Regions from separate parts of the Bradyrhizobium sp. USDA 372 genome, predicted to be linked through region 1. Evidence: predicted binding sites of a transcription regulator. Region 1 holds the regulator's gene; each other region holds the start of a gene.

What was found. Region 1 encodes LexA, which represses DNA repair genes until DNA is damaged. Its sites were predicted from a motif close to TGTTCNNNNTGTGTTCNG; they were not measured.
Region 2: AB7M16_RS02300 (single-stranded DNA-binding protein) is a predicted target of LexA. The motif match lies at 2,392-2,409, and genes of this name have one in related genera.
Region 3: AB7M16_RS22185 (DNA recombination protein RmuC) is a predicted target of LexA. The motif match lies at 3,097-3,114, and genes of this name have one in related genera.

The regions. Positions count from the first base shown of each region.
Region 1 is NZ_JBRJHR010000001.1:587,310-592,448, forward strand. It holds gene AB7M16_RS02835 (HAD family hydrolase) at 1-101, shown strand, start outside; gene AB7M16_RS02840 (hypothetical protein) at 259-462, shown strand; gene AB7M16_RS02845 (molybdopterin molybdotransferase MoeA) at 682-1,890, shown strand; gene lexA (transcriptional repressor LexA) at 2,067-2,768, shown strand; gene AB7M16_RS02855 (hypothetical protein) at 3,144-3,578, shown strand; gene AB7M16_RS02860 (ComEC/Rec2 family competence protein) at 3,703-5,139, opposite strand, start outside.
Region 2 is NZ_JBRJHR010000001.1:472,193-477,331, forward strand. It holds gene gyrA (DNA gyrase subunit A) at 1-1,383, opposite strand, end outside; gene AB7M16_RS02300 (single-stranded DNA-binding protein) at 1,741-2,235, opposite strand; gene AB7M16_RS02305 (outer membrane protein) at 2,675-3,475, shown strand; gene AB7M16_RS02310 (outer membrane protein) at 3,717-4,412, shown strand; gene AB7M16_RS02315 (outer membrane protein) at 4,639-5,139, shown strand, end outside.
Region 3 is NZ_JBRJHR010000001.1:4,704,062-4,709,200, reverse strand. It holds gene dapE (succinyl-diaminopimelate desuccinylase) at 1-481, shown strand, start outside; gene truA (tRNA pseudouridine(38-40) synthase TruA) at 655-1,392, opposite strand; gene fmt (methionyl-tRNA formyltransferase) at 1,512-2,435, opposite strand; gene def (peptide deformylase) at 2,448-2,975, opposite strand; gene AB7M16_RS22185 (DNA recombination protein RmuC) at 3,145-4,344, shown strand; gene AB7M16_RS22180 (AmpG family muropeptide MFS transporter) at 4,506-5,139, shown strand, end outside.

The DNA.
Region 1 (5,139 bases):
TCGCCGAGAACATCGAAGGAGCGCGGGCACGCGGCTTGACCGCCGTGCATGTCACCTCGCCACGCGACGTCGGGAACGCATTGAAAGCGCTGGGGATCTGAGCCACAGGAAGCCCCGGACGTGCTCAGTTCCAGGGGCTAAATTTGGTGGAGATGAGGAACCCAATCACTTTGTGCATTTTTATACAGAGTTCCGGGAACGGAATCCTGCCCTTCGGACTCATGAGTCCGTTGGGCCTTCTACATTGGACTGATCGACGTGCTGGGCAAGACCTATCTCACCAAGCAGGCTTCTCTCCTGCTCGAATTCGCCAGAACCACCTCGGATTCTGACCTCTCCGCCAAACTGATCAGCAAGGCCGCCGACCTGAAATCCCAGGCCGATCCGCTGCCCGACAAGGATCAGGGCCCCAAGGCGCCCGACGTCGCGGATTTCAGTCCGGGCGATCCGACGGAGCGTTGACCGATGTTGGCCGTGGCGCTCGTCATTCTCGTCCTTGCCATGGCTATCCTCGTTCCGGTCTGCCTCGCCTTCCGCATCATGCCGCGGCGGAGTTGAGCCGACCTCCTCCACCCAGCGATCACGCAGGATAAATCATCCCGCGTGCTGCTTTGCCTCACGCCTGCACTCGGCTAGAACTCTCGCCGCCCATTTACCGATGTGCTCAGCAGGAGTTCGCCCGTGGCCCTGATGCCGGTTTCTGACGCGCTCGCCGCGGTGCTGACCGGCGCCGAGCCGCTGGCTGAAGAGATGGTTCGCCTCGACGAGGCCCACCATCGTGTGCTCGCGCACGATGTCGCGGCGCGGCGCACGCAGCCGCCGGAGGCGATGTCGGCGATGGACGGCTATGCCGTGCGCGCGTCCGACGCGGCCATCGAGTCCAGGCTGACCGTCGTGGGTGAGGTCGCGGCGGGTCGGCCGTTCGCGGGAAGGGTCGGCCCCGGCGAAGCCGTGCGGATCTTCACCGGCGGCGTCGTTCCCGACGGCGCCGATGCCGTCGTGATCCAGGAAGACACAATTGCCGACGGCAAGCATGTCACGATCAAGGAAGCCGCAGTTTACGGCCGGCACATCCGCTCTGCGGGCGTCGACTTCCGCGAAGGCGACGTGCTGCTGCGCAAGGGAATCCGTCTCACCGAGCGCGATCTCGCCCTCGCCGCCGGAATGAATCATCCGCAGCTCGCGGTCATTCGCCGCCCGAGGGTCGCGATTCTCGCCACCGGCGACGAGCTGGTCATGCCGGGCACCGCGCCTGGTCCCGGTCAGATCGTCTATTCCAATGGCTATGCCCTGCACGCCCTTGCCCGCAGCGAGGGCGCCGAGACCATCGACCTCGGAATTGCCGCCGATACGCTGGAGTCCACGTCCGCCGGCATCCGCCGCGCGCGCGAGAGCGGTGCCGACATCCTGGTCACGACCGGCGGTGCGTCGGTCGGCGACCACGATCTGGTCCAGCAGGCGCTCAAGGGCGAAGGCATCGAGATGGCGTTCTGGAAGATCGCGATCCGGCCCGGCAAGCCGATGATGCATGGTCGCCTCGGCGCGATGCGCGTGATCGGCCTGCCCGGCAATCCCGTGTCGTCATACGTGTGCGCCTTCCTGTTCATGGTGCCCTTGATTCGCGCCCTGTCGGGCGGTTCAGTGATTCATCATCAGCGCGAGCGCGCCGTGCTGGGCCGCGATCTCGGCGCCAACGACCAGCGCGAGGATTATCTGCGTGCGCGGCTGGAGGTGCGCGACGACGGCACGCGCGTCGCCCTTCCCGTCAGCCATCAGGACTCCTCCCTGCTTGCGAATCTCTCTGCGGCACAGGTACTTCTCGTGCGCGCACCGTTCGCGCCAAAGGCCGAGGCCGGCACACCTTGCGAGGTGCTGCGGCTGCCCGTCTGAGATGCCCGGCCACACGCATTCCGCGAGTTCGGCCTCGTTCACCATAAATTAAGCAGTTGCGGAACACATATCGAACATATAGTGTCCGTTCATGATTTGTTTCGAGGATGTAGCGGCTTATTGCCGACTTCATCGTCTCGGAATCGAACGACATCAACCGGGGGACTTTGGTCGAGATGTTGACGCGCAAACAATACGAGCTTCTGCGGTTCATCAGCGAACGTCTGAAGGAAAGCGGCGTGCCGCCGTCCTTCGACGAGATGAAGGATGCGCTCGACCTGCGCTCGAAGTCAGGCATTCATCGCCTGATCACTGCGCTCGAGGAGCGCGGCTTCATTCGCCGCCTGCCCAACCGCGCCCGTGCCATCGAGGTGATCAAGCTGCCCGAGCTCCAGGCCGCAGCCGGCAATCGCCGCGGCTTCACCCCGAGCGTCATCGAGGGCAATCTCGGCAAGGTGCGCGCGAGCTCCAGCCCGCCCGCGGATGAGGGCGAGCGCCCCGTCGCGGTGCCCGTAATGGGCCGCATCGCGGCCGGCACGCCGATCGAGGCGCTGCAGACCCGCAGCCACACCATCAGCGTCCCGCCGGACATGCTTGGCTCCGGCGAGCACTACGCGCTCGAGGTGCGCGGCGATTCGATGGTCGAGGCCGGCATCCTCGACGGCGACATGGCGCTGATCCAGCGCAACGAGACCGCCAATACCGGCGACATCGTGGTGGCGCTGATCGACGACGAGGAGGCCACGCTCAAACGCTTCCGCCGCCGCGGCGCCTCGATCGCGCTCGAGCCCGCCAATGCCGCCTACGAGGTCCGCATTCTTCCGCCGAACCGCGTGAAGATCCAGGGCAAGCTGATCGGGCTTTACCGGAAGTACTGATACCGGAAGTAAGCGCTACGCGCGCTTCGATCGTCGATCCAAGATTGGAGCGGATACTTGTCCGCTCCGGCTGGATGGTCTTTCTGGTTCTGCGCTGACTGTTCGGCGCCTCTTCCCGCGCGACACTCGCCCATGCGGACACGCGGCCATTTCGCTCCGCCGGTAGAGTTGTGCCGACAGCGCCGATAGTGCGGGCCAAATGCAAGGACGCGAGGTTTGTTCCTATCGAATCCGGGAAAGATAATGTGATCGCGTGCTGCGGATGCGAGCCGCAGATTTGCCCATAACCGAGCAGAGCGTTGGAGGCTTCCACTCTGATAGAGGCCTGCGCCTCGAAAGAGACGCGGGTCGCTATCCCAGTATGAGGAGCACCCGATGTGTGACTATAGCCTGCATGCCGTCGCGACGCGCCCCGCCGAAGTTGGCGAGACGATCGTCACGACAACCTTCCGCGGCACCTCGACGCGCGGCTTCGCCTCCGAAGCCGATCTCTCCGTCGCGGTCTGTCTGCTGCCGGGAACGGAGCTCGCTTTCGCCGATAACGTCCGCTATGACAACCGCTGGATCTGGACGCGAACCGTCAACTCCCGCGTCGGCAAGTTCGGCAAGATCGACCCGCACATTCCCGATCGCCATCATGACGCGATCGAATTCCCGGACGGCAAGTACGTGCTGGTGACGCAGCTCGTCGAAGGCCAGCGCGCGACCGTGCTGCAATTGCCGGTGACGCAGCAAGCCATCGAGCGCGAGCACAAGCCGCAGATCGTCGCCGACACGCGGCCCACGATCACGCGCCTGCCGATCGGCTGACGCCGTCGGCCCCGACCGAAAAGTCGAGGGCCAAATTCAAATGCCATCGCCGGCCGCGGCCGGCGAGATGGTATGGTTTGCGTCCTGCGGGATCCCGTCGGACCGATTTTCCCCGCATCGATCTTCAATCGTCGGCCTGCAAGTCGGCCTCCGATGGCGTTGCGTCCCGGTTGCGAGGCACGGCCGTCTTCGGCACGAGGCTGCCGTCGAAATCCCCCTCGCCGGCGCCGGCCGGCAGCCAAGGACGGCTTGCCCCTCTCGCCCTCACCGCCTGCACCGAAAAACCCTCTCCGCTTCGCGTCAGAGCCAGCGCGCCCTGACTGGCAAGACGCGCCCGATCGACCACCATCGCCGCGCAATCGGGCGGCGCGGGCCGCGCCGTCACCACCAGCGCGGCGCGGCTGCAATCATCGGCCAGCGCGTCGATGCGCGTCGCCAACGCGATCAGCCGTCCGTCCGCGAGCGGCGCCACGCAACCGGACTCGTCACATGACACGCTGCTCGCCAACGAGGCGTTGCCGGCATCACGCGGATCGGCATCGGCGGCCAGCCACTCCTTCAGCAGGAAGCTGTCCTTGCTGGCGCGGATCACTTGCAAGCGCCCATCCCCGCCCCGGACCGCGACGCTCGCGCCATCCCCGGCAATCAGGACATCAGGCTGGCGCACCGACAGCCCCCAGAGGATCGCCGCCAGCAGCACCAGGGCGCCGGACCAGCGCAAGGGCGTGCGCAACAGGCCCATCACGATGAGCCCGAGGCTCGCCGCGATCAGCGGCGCGATCCCAAACGCCGGAATGCGGCCGACGGCGCCCGGCAGGGCCGCCACCCAGCGCGCGACCAGGACCATCCATTCGATGCCGATTCCCATCAACCACCAGAACACGCCGTCGAGCCCGAATGGGGCCGCGAGCAGTCCCAACAGCCCGGCCGGCATCACCAGCGCCGAGACCACCGGCATGGCGCCGAGATTGGCGAGCACGCCGTATGGCGTCACGCGATGGAAGTGGAAGGCGGCGTATGGCGTGGTCGCGAGCCCCGCGATCAGCGAGGCCAGGAACAGCATCGCGATCTCGCGGCCGCCCCACAGCGCGATCCGCGCCGTCGCGGAATGATCGGGTGAGGCGAGCAGGTTCGGCATGCCGATCTGCACCAGCGCGACCAGCCCGAGCGTCGCCGCAAACGACATCTGGAAGCTCGGATGCACCAGCGCCTCCGGCGCGACCGCGAGCACGATCAGCGCCGCCACCGCCAGCGTGCGGAAGGTGATGGCGCGGCGATCGACCATGACGGCGATCAACACCACTGCCGTCATGAAGAACGATCGTTGCGTCGCGACTTCCGCGCCCGACAGCAACAGGTAGAACGCCGCCGCGACCAGCGCAGCGGCCGCCGACCATTTCTTGATGGCAAAGCCGGCCGCCAGCCCCGGGATCAAGGCCAGCAGCGCGCGCACCGCGAAGAAGACGACGCCCGCGACGACCGCCATGTGATAGCCGGAGATCGACAGCACATGGCCGAGCCCCGAGACGAACATGGCATCGTTGACCGGCGCGGTAATCGC
Region 2 (5,139 bases), 120 kb from region 1:
CTCGAGGATCGCCCTCGCCTGCTCCAGCGAGAGGCGGATCGTCCCGTCTTCGTTGATGCGGTGACGGGGATCGTCGATCAGCGTGATGATGTCCTCGACGTCGCGCGCGGCCCAGTCGCGCGTCATCAGGGTCTCGCGCGCCGCAGCCGGCGTCGGCGAGTGCCGGATCACCTTGATGATCTCGTCGATGTTGGCGACGGCGATGGCCAGGCCGACCTGCTCGTGCGCGCGCTCGCGCGCCTTGCGCAGCTTGTATTTGGTCCGGCGCGTGACCACCTGCTCGCGGAAGCCGACGAAGATCGTCAGCATGTCCTTCAGGTTCATGGTCTGCGGACGGCCGCTATCGAGCGCGACGGCGTTGACGCCGAAGCTCGTCTGCAGCGGCGTGAACTTGTAGAGCTGGTTCAGCACCACATCGGGAACCGCATCGCGCTTGAGCTCGACGACGACGCGGTAGCCGTCGCGGTCGGACTCGTCGCGCAGGTCGGAGATGCCCTCGATCTTCTTTTCCTTGTAGAGCTCGGCGATGCGCTCGACCATCGTCGCCTTGTTCACCTGATACGGGATCTCGGTGATGACGATCGCCTCGCGCTCTTTCCGGATCGTCTCGAAGGTGACCTTGCCGCGCATCACGATGGAGCCGCGGCCGAGATGATAGGCGCTGCGGATGCCCTGGCGGCCGAGGATGATGCCGCCGGTCGGGAAATCCGGGCCCGGGATGATGGCATTGAGCTCGTCGATCGTCAGAGCCGGATTGTCGATCAGCGCGACGCAGGCATCGATCACCTCGCCGAGATTGTGCGGCGGGATGTTGGTGGCCATGCCGACCGCGATGCCGCCGGCGCCGTTGACCAGCAGGTTCGGGAACCGCGCCGGCAGAACCACCGGCTCCTTTTCGGAGCCGTCGTAATTGTCCTGGAAGTCGACCGTGTCGTCGTCGATGTCCTCGAGCAGCTTCAGCGCGATCTTGGTCAGGCGGGACTCGGTGTAGCGCATGGCCGCCGGCGGATCGCCGTCGACCGAGCCGAAATTGCCCTGGCCGTCGATCAAGGGCGCGCGCATCGAGAAGTCCTGCGCCATGCGCACCAAGGCGTCGTAGATCGCCTGGTCGCCATGGGGGTGGTACTTACCCATGACCTCGCCGACGGCACCGGCGGACTTCTTGTGCTTCTTGTCCGGGGTGTCGCCGCGATTGTTCATCGCGAACAGGATGCGGCGGTGCACCGGCTTCAACCCGTCGCGCGCATCGGGCAGCGCACGCGCCACGATCACGCTCATGGCGTAATCGAGGTAGGACTTCTTCATCTCCTCGTAGATGGAAACGGGGCGAATGTCCGAGGGGTGCGCCGGCTGGTCGCCGGGCTTGTTGTCGTCGTCAGCCAAGGGGGAATCCGGTGAGGTTTTGTCTGGGAATCATATAGCGCATCCGGGGTCGGATAACCACCCTGGCAGCCCCTCGGAAAGCGCTTTTTCCGCTTATTTTTCCAATAACTTACGGCCTCAGAGCCGCGCCCTGGTCGGCCACGGAATCGACCCTCCAGAACCACCCGCAACGCCGGCCTGAACACTAGGGAAGCGGCGCCCCGTCAGCCAGCTTTCCGCTGCGCAACGGACCTCACCCCAAACATGAAGCGGGCCCGGAAAATCCGAGCCCGCCCAGCCAATTAGTAAGGTTTGCTGACCCGATGCGGGAAGCGCGATCGAAATCGCCGCCGCACCGCCGCCGAGCGGTCCGCCCGCTCAGAACGGGATGTCGTCGTCCATGTCGCTGTTGCGGCCGCCGCCAGCGGCAACCGGACGGCGCGGCGCGCTGCTCACGGGTCCGGAGGAGCCGAAATCGCCGCCCGGCTCGTCGGCGAAGCTGCCGCCTCCGCCGCCGCCACCGCGGCCATCCAGCATCGTCAGCGTCGAGTTGAAGCCCTGGAGCACGACCTCCGTCGAGTACTTCTCGACGCCGCTCTGGTCGGTCCATTTGCGGGTCTGCAGCGCGCCCTCGATGTAAACCTTCGCGCCCTTCTTCAGATACTGTTCGACGACCTTGCAAAGCGGCTCAGAGAAGATCACGACGCGATGCCACTCGGTCTTCTCCTTGCGCTCGCCGGTGTTCTTGTCGCGCCAGGTCTCCGACGTCGCGATGCTCAAATTCGCGATCGGCCGCCCGTCCTGGGTGCGGCGGATTTCGGGATCCTTGCCGAGATTTCCAACTAGAATGACCTTGTTGACGCTTCCCGCCATCGCCGCTCTCCACTCCGAATGCCACTGAATTTCAAAAGGGGCCAATCCCGCTGCCCGCGTTTCTCTGCGCCCGTCGAGGCGACCCTATACGCTTGCGGGCACCGCTCAGCCTGCCACCCCCAGGGTTATCCCCACATATAGCATCGCGCTCAGATTTGTTCCAGATTTGTTCTTTATAGCGGTAGAGCAAACATTCGGCCGGCCGCCAACGAAAAGAGCAGCGCTCCGATGGAACTTTTTTGGGTTCCCGTGAACGACGAAAACCGCTTAACATTCATCAAGTTGTTCCACCTCAGTTGAGCCGCGAGTGTGGCATTCCGGAGACGGACTCTGCCCTTTCCTTAGGCTACCTTTGCCTCGGAATTAGTTCATATGGGCGTCGCGCCTGATCAGCCGCTTCGGGGACTTTCGTGAAGCGGACGTAACTGGGGAGACTGCAATGAATAAGGTTCTATTTGGCGCAATCAGTGTACTGGCATTGGGGCTGTCGGCTCCGGCAAGCGCGGCAGATCTTGCCGCGCGGCCCTACACCAAGGCTCCCGCTCCGGCGGTCGCTGCGATTTACGACTGGAGCGGCTTCTACATCGGCATCAACGGCGGCGGCGGCACGAGCCACAAGTGCTGGGACTTCCTCGACACCACCGGCGTCGTCACCGGCGTTCCCGGTACCTTCGTCGGTGAAGGATGCCACAACGCGACCGGTGGCACGGTCGGTGGCCAGATCGGCTATCGCTGGCAGTCGGCCAGTTGGGTGTTCGGCGTCGAAGGCCAGGGTAACTGGGCTGACTTCTCGGGCGACAACGTCAGCACCGTCTTCCCTGGAAGCGCTTTGGTCACCGGTGACCGCAACCGCTCGCGCATCGATGCTTTCGGCCTGATCACCGGCCAGGTCGGTTACGCCTGGAACAACGTCTTGTTCTATGTGAAGGGCGGCGGCGCCGTGGTCGGGGACAAGTACGACGTTTATGCCGCGGCCGGCACGCCGGGCGCCGGCACGCTGCTGGCGTCGGCTCGCGAGACCCGCTGGGGCGGCACCGTTGGCGCCGGCCTGGAATTCGGATTTGCTCCGAACTGGACGCTCGGCGTCGAGTACAACCACATCTTTCTCGGCGACCGCACAATCGGTTTCACGACGCCTGCGGGCGCCGTGTTCGGGAGCGATCGCATCAGCCAGGATGTCGATATCGGCCTGGTCCGGTTGAATTATCGCTTCGGCGGCCCGCTGATCGCGAGGTACTGATATCCCTCTGATTTTGTGAGTGAATGCAAGGGCCGGCCCGCTGCGCCGGCCCTTCTTTTTTGCGGCACGATGCCTGAACGTAAATAAGTCAGCAACCATCACCTTTTCGACTGTTGTGGCTTTTCGGAGACACAACTTGCGGCTTTGGTGGTGTAAAGACGGCGTCAGTTGGGCCGTTGAGTCCGATGCCCTTCCGCGACGGAAGGCAACAACAGAAACTGGGACTGGGATTAAGTTGAAAATGAAAAAGGTTTTGTTGGCTTCGGCCTGTGTATTCGCTCTTGCGGCCCCCGCTTCGGCTGCTGATCTGGCAGCCCGCCCCTACACCAAGGCTCCGGTGGCTGTGGCCTCGGTCTACAACTGGACCGGCTTCTACCTCGGTATCGTCGGCGGCGGCGCTTGGGAGAACGGTTCCGGCGACCCGCGGATGAAGGGTGGCTTCGTCGGCGGCACCGGCGGCTATAACTGGCAGACCGGCAACGTCGTGTTCGGCGTGGAAGCCGACGGCTCGTGGGCTGATGTCAATGCTTCGGTGACCACCCCTGTTCTCTTTGGCGGCGCTATCGTTCCCGTGACCACGAGCTCGCGCATTGATGCGCTCGGCACTGTGCGCGGCCGTATCGGTTGGGCCGTCAACAACGTGCTGTTCTACGCTACGGGCGGCTACGCCTGGATCGACAACAAGATCACCGTCAGCTCGCCCTTCGCAAGCGTGTCGGACAGCAAGTGGCATTCCGGTTGGACGGTCGGCGCTGGCGTCGAGGCATTCTTCGCGCCGCAGTGGTCGGTCAAGGGCGAGTATCTCTATCGCAGCCTGGGCGGCGAGACCTACTTCTCGGGTATCGGCGCTCCGGTGAACACCGGCACGCTCAACCTTCACACCGTGCAGGTCGGCGTGAACTATCACTTCGGTGGCCCGGTCGTCGCGAAGTACTAAGCTTCGTCTCTGGACGCACCCGCGTTACGAAAGGCCGGCCTCGCGCCGGCCTTTTTGTATTTGTTGCGGCCGCCCCGTTCGTTCGCGTTTTCGGACGGATGTGGCGGCCGGGTGACACAACTTTTGGCTTCAATGGTGTAAAGCAATGACGTTACTTGAGTCATGAGGTCCGCTGCTCTTCCGCTCTCCGGAAGACCGGAATGAGAAACGGAAGTGGGGAATGGATATGAAGAAGCTTTTGCTGGCTTCGGCCAGTTTGTTCGCACTTAGCGCGTTGGCACCGGCCTCGGCGGCCGATTTGGCGGCCCGCCCCTACGCCAAGGCTCCGGTGGCGCCGATCGCGGTGTACAACTGGAGCGGTTTCTACCTCGGCATCAACGGCGGCGGTGCATCGAGCCGCAATTGCTGGGATCTCAATGCCGTGCTCGGTGTGGCAATCCCGGTCGTGTCCGAAGGCTGTCACAACGCAACCGGCGGACTCGTCGGTGGTCAGGTTGGCTATCGCTGGCAGTCGGCTAACTGGGTGTTCGGCCTTGAAGCCCAAGGCGACTGGGCCAACCTGAAGGGATCGAACGCGAGCCCGCTCGCCGCTTTCGCACCCGTGGTCAATCAGACCAGAATCGATGCCCTCGGCCTGTTCACCGGCCAGGTCGGCTACGCCTGGAATAACGTGCTCTGGTACGTGAAGGGCGGCGCCGCGGTCACGCACGCCAAGTACGACGGCCTT
Region 3 (5,139 bases), 4.1 Mb from region 1:
CGACCATGGCAGCGCGCAATTCCAGGCCTCCAATCTCGAATTCGTCTCGGTGGATGTCGGCAACAAGGCCTTCAACGTCATTCCCGGCGAGGCCCGCGCGAAATTCAACATCCGTTACAACGACAACCACACCCAGGCGAGCTTGCGCGAATTGGTCGAGACGCGCCTCGCCAAGGCCTGCGGCAACCGCATCAAGGCCCGCATCGTCTGGGAGCCCTCGAACTCGAACGTGTTCGTGACCAAGCCGGGTCCGTTCACCGATCTCGCAGTGTCCGCAATCGAGGAGGTGACGGGCCGCAAACCCGAGCTGTCGACGTCAGGCGGCACGTCGGATGCGCGGTTCATTTCCAGCTATTGCCCCGTGATCGAGTTCGGCCTGGTCGGGCAGACCATGCACCAGGTCAACGAGCGCGTGCCGGTGGCGGATCTGGAAAAGCTGACGAAGGTGTATCGCGGGATTTTGGCAAGGTATTTTGCTTGAGGCACTGTTGCCTCCATAAACACAAGTGTCATCGCCCGGCTTGACCGGGAGATCCAGTATTCCAGAGACGGCAGCGATTGAGCCGAGAGGCCGCGGCGTACTGGATGCCCCGCCTTCGCGGGGCATGACACCGAGGGTTTAGTAAGAGCGTGCCCGCTCTCTGCGCCGCGCGCCTAATAATCCACCTTCATCAGATACAGCCCCTCGGGCGGGGCGACGATGCCGCAGGCGGCGCGGTTGCGGGCTGCGAGGGCGGCGGAGAGATCGTCGGCGGTCCAGCGCCCTTCGCCGACCCAGACCAAAGATCCCACCATCGAGCGCACCTGGCTGTGCAGGAACGAGCGTGCCGAGGTGATGATCGTGATCTCGCGGCCATCGCGCAGCACGTCGAGCTGGTCGAGCGTCTTCTCCGGCGATTTGGCCTGGCACTCGGTGTCGCGGAAGGTGGTGAAATCGTGCTTGCCGAGCAGGCGCTGCGCCGCCGCATGCATCGCGCCAGTATCGAGCTTGCGCGGCACGCGCCAGGCGTGGCCGACATCGAGCGCGAGATTGGCGCGGGTGTTGACGATGCGATAGCGGTAGTGGCGCTTGACCGCCGAGAAGCGTGCTTCGAAGGTGTCAGGCACGATCTCGGCCTCGAGCACCGCGATCGGATGCGGACGCAGATGCGCGTTGAGACCGTCGCGAAAACGGCCCGGCGGAAACTGCTTGTCGACGTCGACATGGGCGACCTGACCGCGCGCATGCACGCCGGCATCGGTGCGGCCGGCGCCGTGCACGCGCAAATCCGCTCCGGTCATCGCCTTCACGGCCGCCTCGAGCGCGCCCTGCACCGACGGCAGCGTGTCCTGCACCTGCCAGCCGAAGAACGGCGCGCCGTCATATTCGATGGTGAGCTTGTAGCGGGGCATCGTGTCCAGTTTCGCCGTCATTGCCCGCGAAGGCGGGCAATCCAGTACTCCGTAGCCTATCCGATTGACCGAGAAGCCTCGGCGTACTGGATACCCCGCCTTCGCGGGGTATGACAGTGTCAGGTGAATTTGGATCCCGACCTCAACGGCACGCCGCGCAGGAAGTCCGCGGCCTGCATGCGGGCCTTGCCCTCGCGCTGCAGCTCGATGATGCGGATGGCGCCGTCGCCGCAGGCGACGGTGAGGAGATCGTCGAGCACCTCGCCAGGGGCGCCGGCGCCTTTCGCCAATTCGCAGCGCAGGATTTTTACGCGCGCATTCTCGAGCTCGGCCCAGGCGCCGGGGAACGGCGACAAACCGTGGATGTGGCGCAGCACCGCGCGCGCGGGCTTGCTCCAGTCGATCCGCGCCTCGGCCTTCTCGATCTTGGCGGCGTAAGTGACGTCGTCCTCGCTCTGTGCCTTGAGCTGGAGGCCACCGCGTTCGAGCGCGGCCATGGCGCGCACCATCAGGTCGGCACCGAGGCGCGAGAGGCGATCGTGCAGATCGAGCGCGGTCATGCTGTCGGTGATTGCGATGCGCTCGGCCATGGCGACGTCGCCGGTGTCGAGACCGACATCCATCTTCATCACCATCACGCCGCTCTCGGCATCGCCGGCCATGATGGCGCGGTTGATCGGCGCCGCGCCGCGCCAGCGCGGCAGCAGCGAAGCGTGCAGATTGTAGCAGCCGAGCTTTGGTGCATCGAGGATCGCCTGCGGCAGGATCATGCCATAGGCGACGACGACGGCGGCATCGGCCTCGAAGGCGCGGAACTCCGCCAGCGCCTCCTCGGTCTTCAGCGTCTTCGGCGTCAGCACGGGAATTCCGAGCTTTCGCGCGGCGTCCTCGACCGGCGTCGGCTGCAATTGCAGGCCCCGCCGGCCGCCCGGCTTCGGCGCGCGGGTGTAGACCGCCGCGATGTCATGACCATGCGCGACCAGCTCGAGCAGCGTCGGCACGGAGAAATCGGGCGTGCCCATGAAGATGAGGCGGAGGGGCATCGACGGAGACCCCTACTCCGCCGCGCGCTTGGCGGCTTTCTCGAACTTCTTCATGACGCGGTCGCGCTTGAGCTTCGATAGATAGTCGACGAACAAGACGCCGTTGAGATGGTCGATCTCGTGCTGGATGCAGGTGGCGTAGAGGCCTTCGGCATCCTCCTCATGCACCTTGCCGTCGAGATCGGTGAAGCGCACGCGCACCTTCGCGGGCCGCTCGACCTCCTCGTAATATTCGGGGATCGAGAGGCAGCCTTCCTCGTACACCGACAGCTCCTCGGACGAGGCGATGATCTCGGGGTTGATGAAGACCCGCGGCAGCGGCTTGGTCTCGCCGTTCTCGTCGCGCTTGGCGAGGTCCATGGTGATGAGACGCAAGGGCTGCGCGACCTGGATCGCCGCCAGGCCAATGCCGGGCGCGTCGTACATGGTCTCGAACATGTCGTCGGCAAGCTTGCGGATCTCGGCCGTGACCTTCTCGATCGGCTTGGAGACCAGACGCAGCTGCTTGTCGGGCAGGATAATGATTTCTCTGAGGGCCATGGCCGCGATTTAAGCCGCGCGCCGGATGCGGTCAATGCGGCCAGGAACCCGTTAACCCCTCGCTAACCATAAAACTTCGCCTTTCGTTAACCATAAAAATTAGGGGGTGGTTAACCCCGATCGTTCCCTCTTCGTTCGCGAATATCGGCGAATCGCGTTAGAAGGGCCCATGAACGAGATCATTTTCATGCTGGGCGACTGGCCGGTGCGCACAATCGATGCGCTGATCGGCTTCGGCGCCCTCGTCCTCATCCTGCTGCTGGTCATCGCGGTGGTGATCGCGCGCTCGGGGCGGCGTGGCGCGGAACTCGCCATGGCGCATGCGATCCGGGCCGACGAGCTCGAGGAGCGCCTCAGCCAGGTGCTGCACGCCCAGAGCGAGGCCTCGGGGCGGGTCGACGCCATGACCCAGGCGCTGGCGGGACGTCAGGCCGAGATGGCGCGGGCGGTCAACGAGCGGCTGGATTCGGTGACGCATCGCGTCGGCCAGTCCATGGAACATTCGACCCGCAACACCATGGAGAGCCTGCGCGCGCTGCATGAACGGCTCGGCATCATCGACAACGCGCACAAGAATCTCACTGATCTCACGACGCAGGTGACGACGTTGCGCGACGTGCTCGCCAACAAGCAGTCGCGCGGCGCGTTCGGCCAGGCGCGGATGGAGGCGATTGTCCAGGACGGTCTCCCCAAGGGATCCTACGAGTTCCAGTTCACGCTCTCGACGGGCAAGCGGCCGGACTGCGTCGTGTTCCTGCCCGACCAGCGCCCGCTCTGCATCGATGCAAAATTCCCGCTGGAGGCGATGACGGCGCTGCACGACGCCCGCACCGACGAGGAGCGGCGCGTGGCCACGCAGCGGCTGCGCAGCGACGTCATGAAGCATGTCAGCGACATCGCCGAAAAATATCTCGTCACCGGCGAGACCCAGGAGATGGCGCTGATGTTCGTGCCGTCGGAATCGGTCTACGCCGAGATCCACGACGGCTTCGACGACGTGATCCAGAAGGCCTATCGCGCCCGCGTCGTGCTGGTGTCGCCGTCGCTGCTGATGCTCGCGATCCAGGTGATGCAGCAAATCATGAAGGACGCGCGCATGCGCGATGCCGCCGACCAGATCCGCACCGAGGTGATCAAGCTCGGCGACGATCTCGGCCGCCTGCGCGACCGCGTCCTCAAGCTGCAGAAGCATTTTGCCGACGTGAACGAGGACGTGCGCCAGGTGCTGATCTCCGCCGACAAGATCGAGAAGCGCGCCGGGCGGATCGAGGAGCTCGATTTCAGCAAGAGCGATGCGGTGGAGGGACCGCGGCTGGTGGCGACTGGCGCGGGCGAGTTGTTCCCGCGGAAGCTCCAGGCGGGGGAGTGAGATGTTCACCTCTCCCCGCTTGCGGGGAGAGGTCGGATGAGGGGGTACAGGTCTCACGGCCACCTCCCGTGTGGAGAGAAGCCCCTCACCCCAACCCTCTCCCCGTAAGAACGGGGAGAGGGGGAAGAGGCAGCGCCCCCAGAATCTGCTAACACCTCCCCATGACCGCACCCGACGCGACCTCCTCCGCCGTGACCGCCGCCCCTGCGCCCTCCTGGCGCGAGAGCCTTGCCGTTTACCTGCAGCCGCGGGTGCTGATCGTGCTGTTTCTCGGCTTCTCCTCGGGGCTGCCGCTGGCGCTATCAGGGTCGACGCTGCTGGTGTGGATGCGGGAGGCTGGGGTCGATCTCAAGACCATCGGGCTGTTCGCACTGGTCGGCACGCCCTACACGCTGAAGTTCCTGTGGGCGCCGCTGGTGGATGCGATGCATGTGCCGCTGTTCACCCGCGCCTTCGGCCGGCGGCGCGGCTGGCTGGTGTTCTCGCAGTTGCTCTTGATCATCGCGATCCTGCTGCTGGCGATGACCGACCCCGCACGCTCGCCGTTCTATGTCGCGCTCGGCGCGCTGCTGGTCGCAACCATGTCCTCAACCCAGGACATCGTGGTCGACGCGTTCCGGGTCGAGAGCCTGCCGGAGAGCGAGCAGGCCGCGGGCATGGCCGCTTACGTCGCGGCCTACCGCATCGGCATGCTGGTCTCGACGGCGGGCGCGCTGTTCATCGTCTCGGGCTTCGAGGGCACCGGCATTCCGCGCCAATCAGCCTGGATGTGGGGCTATGTGGTGATGGCGGCGA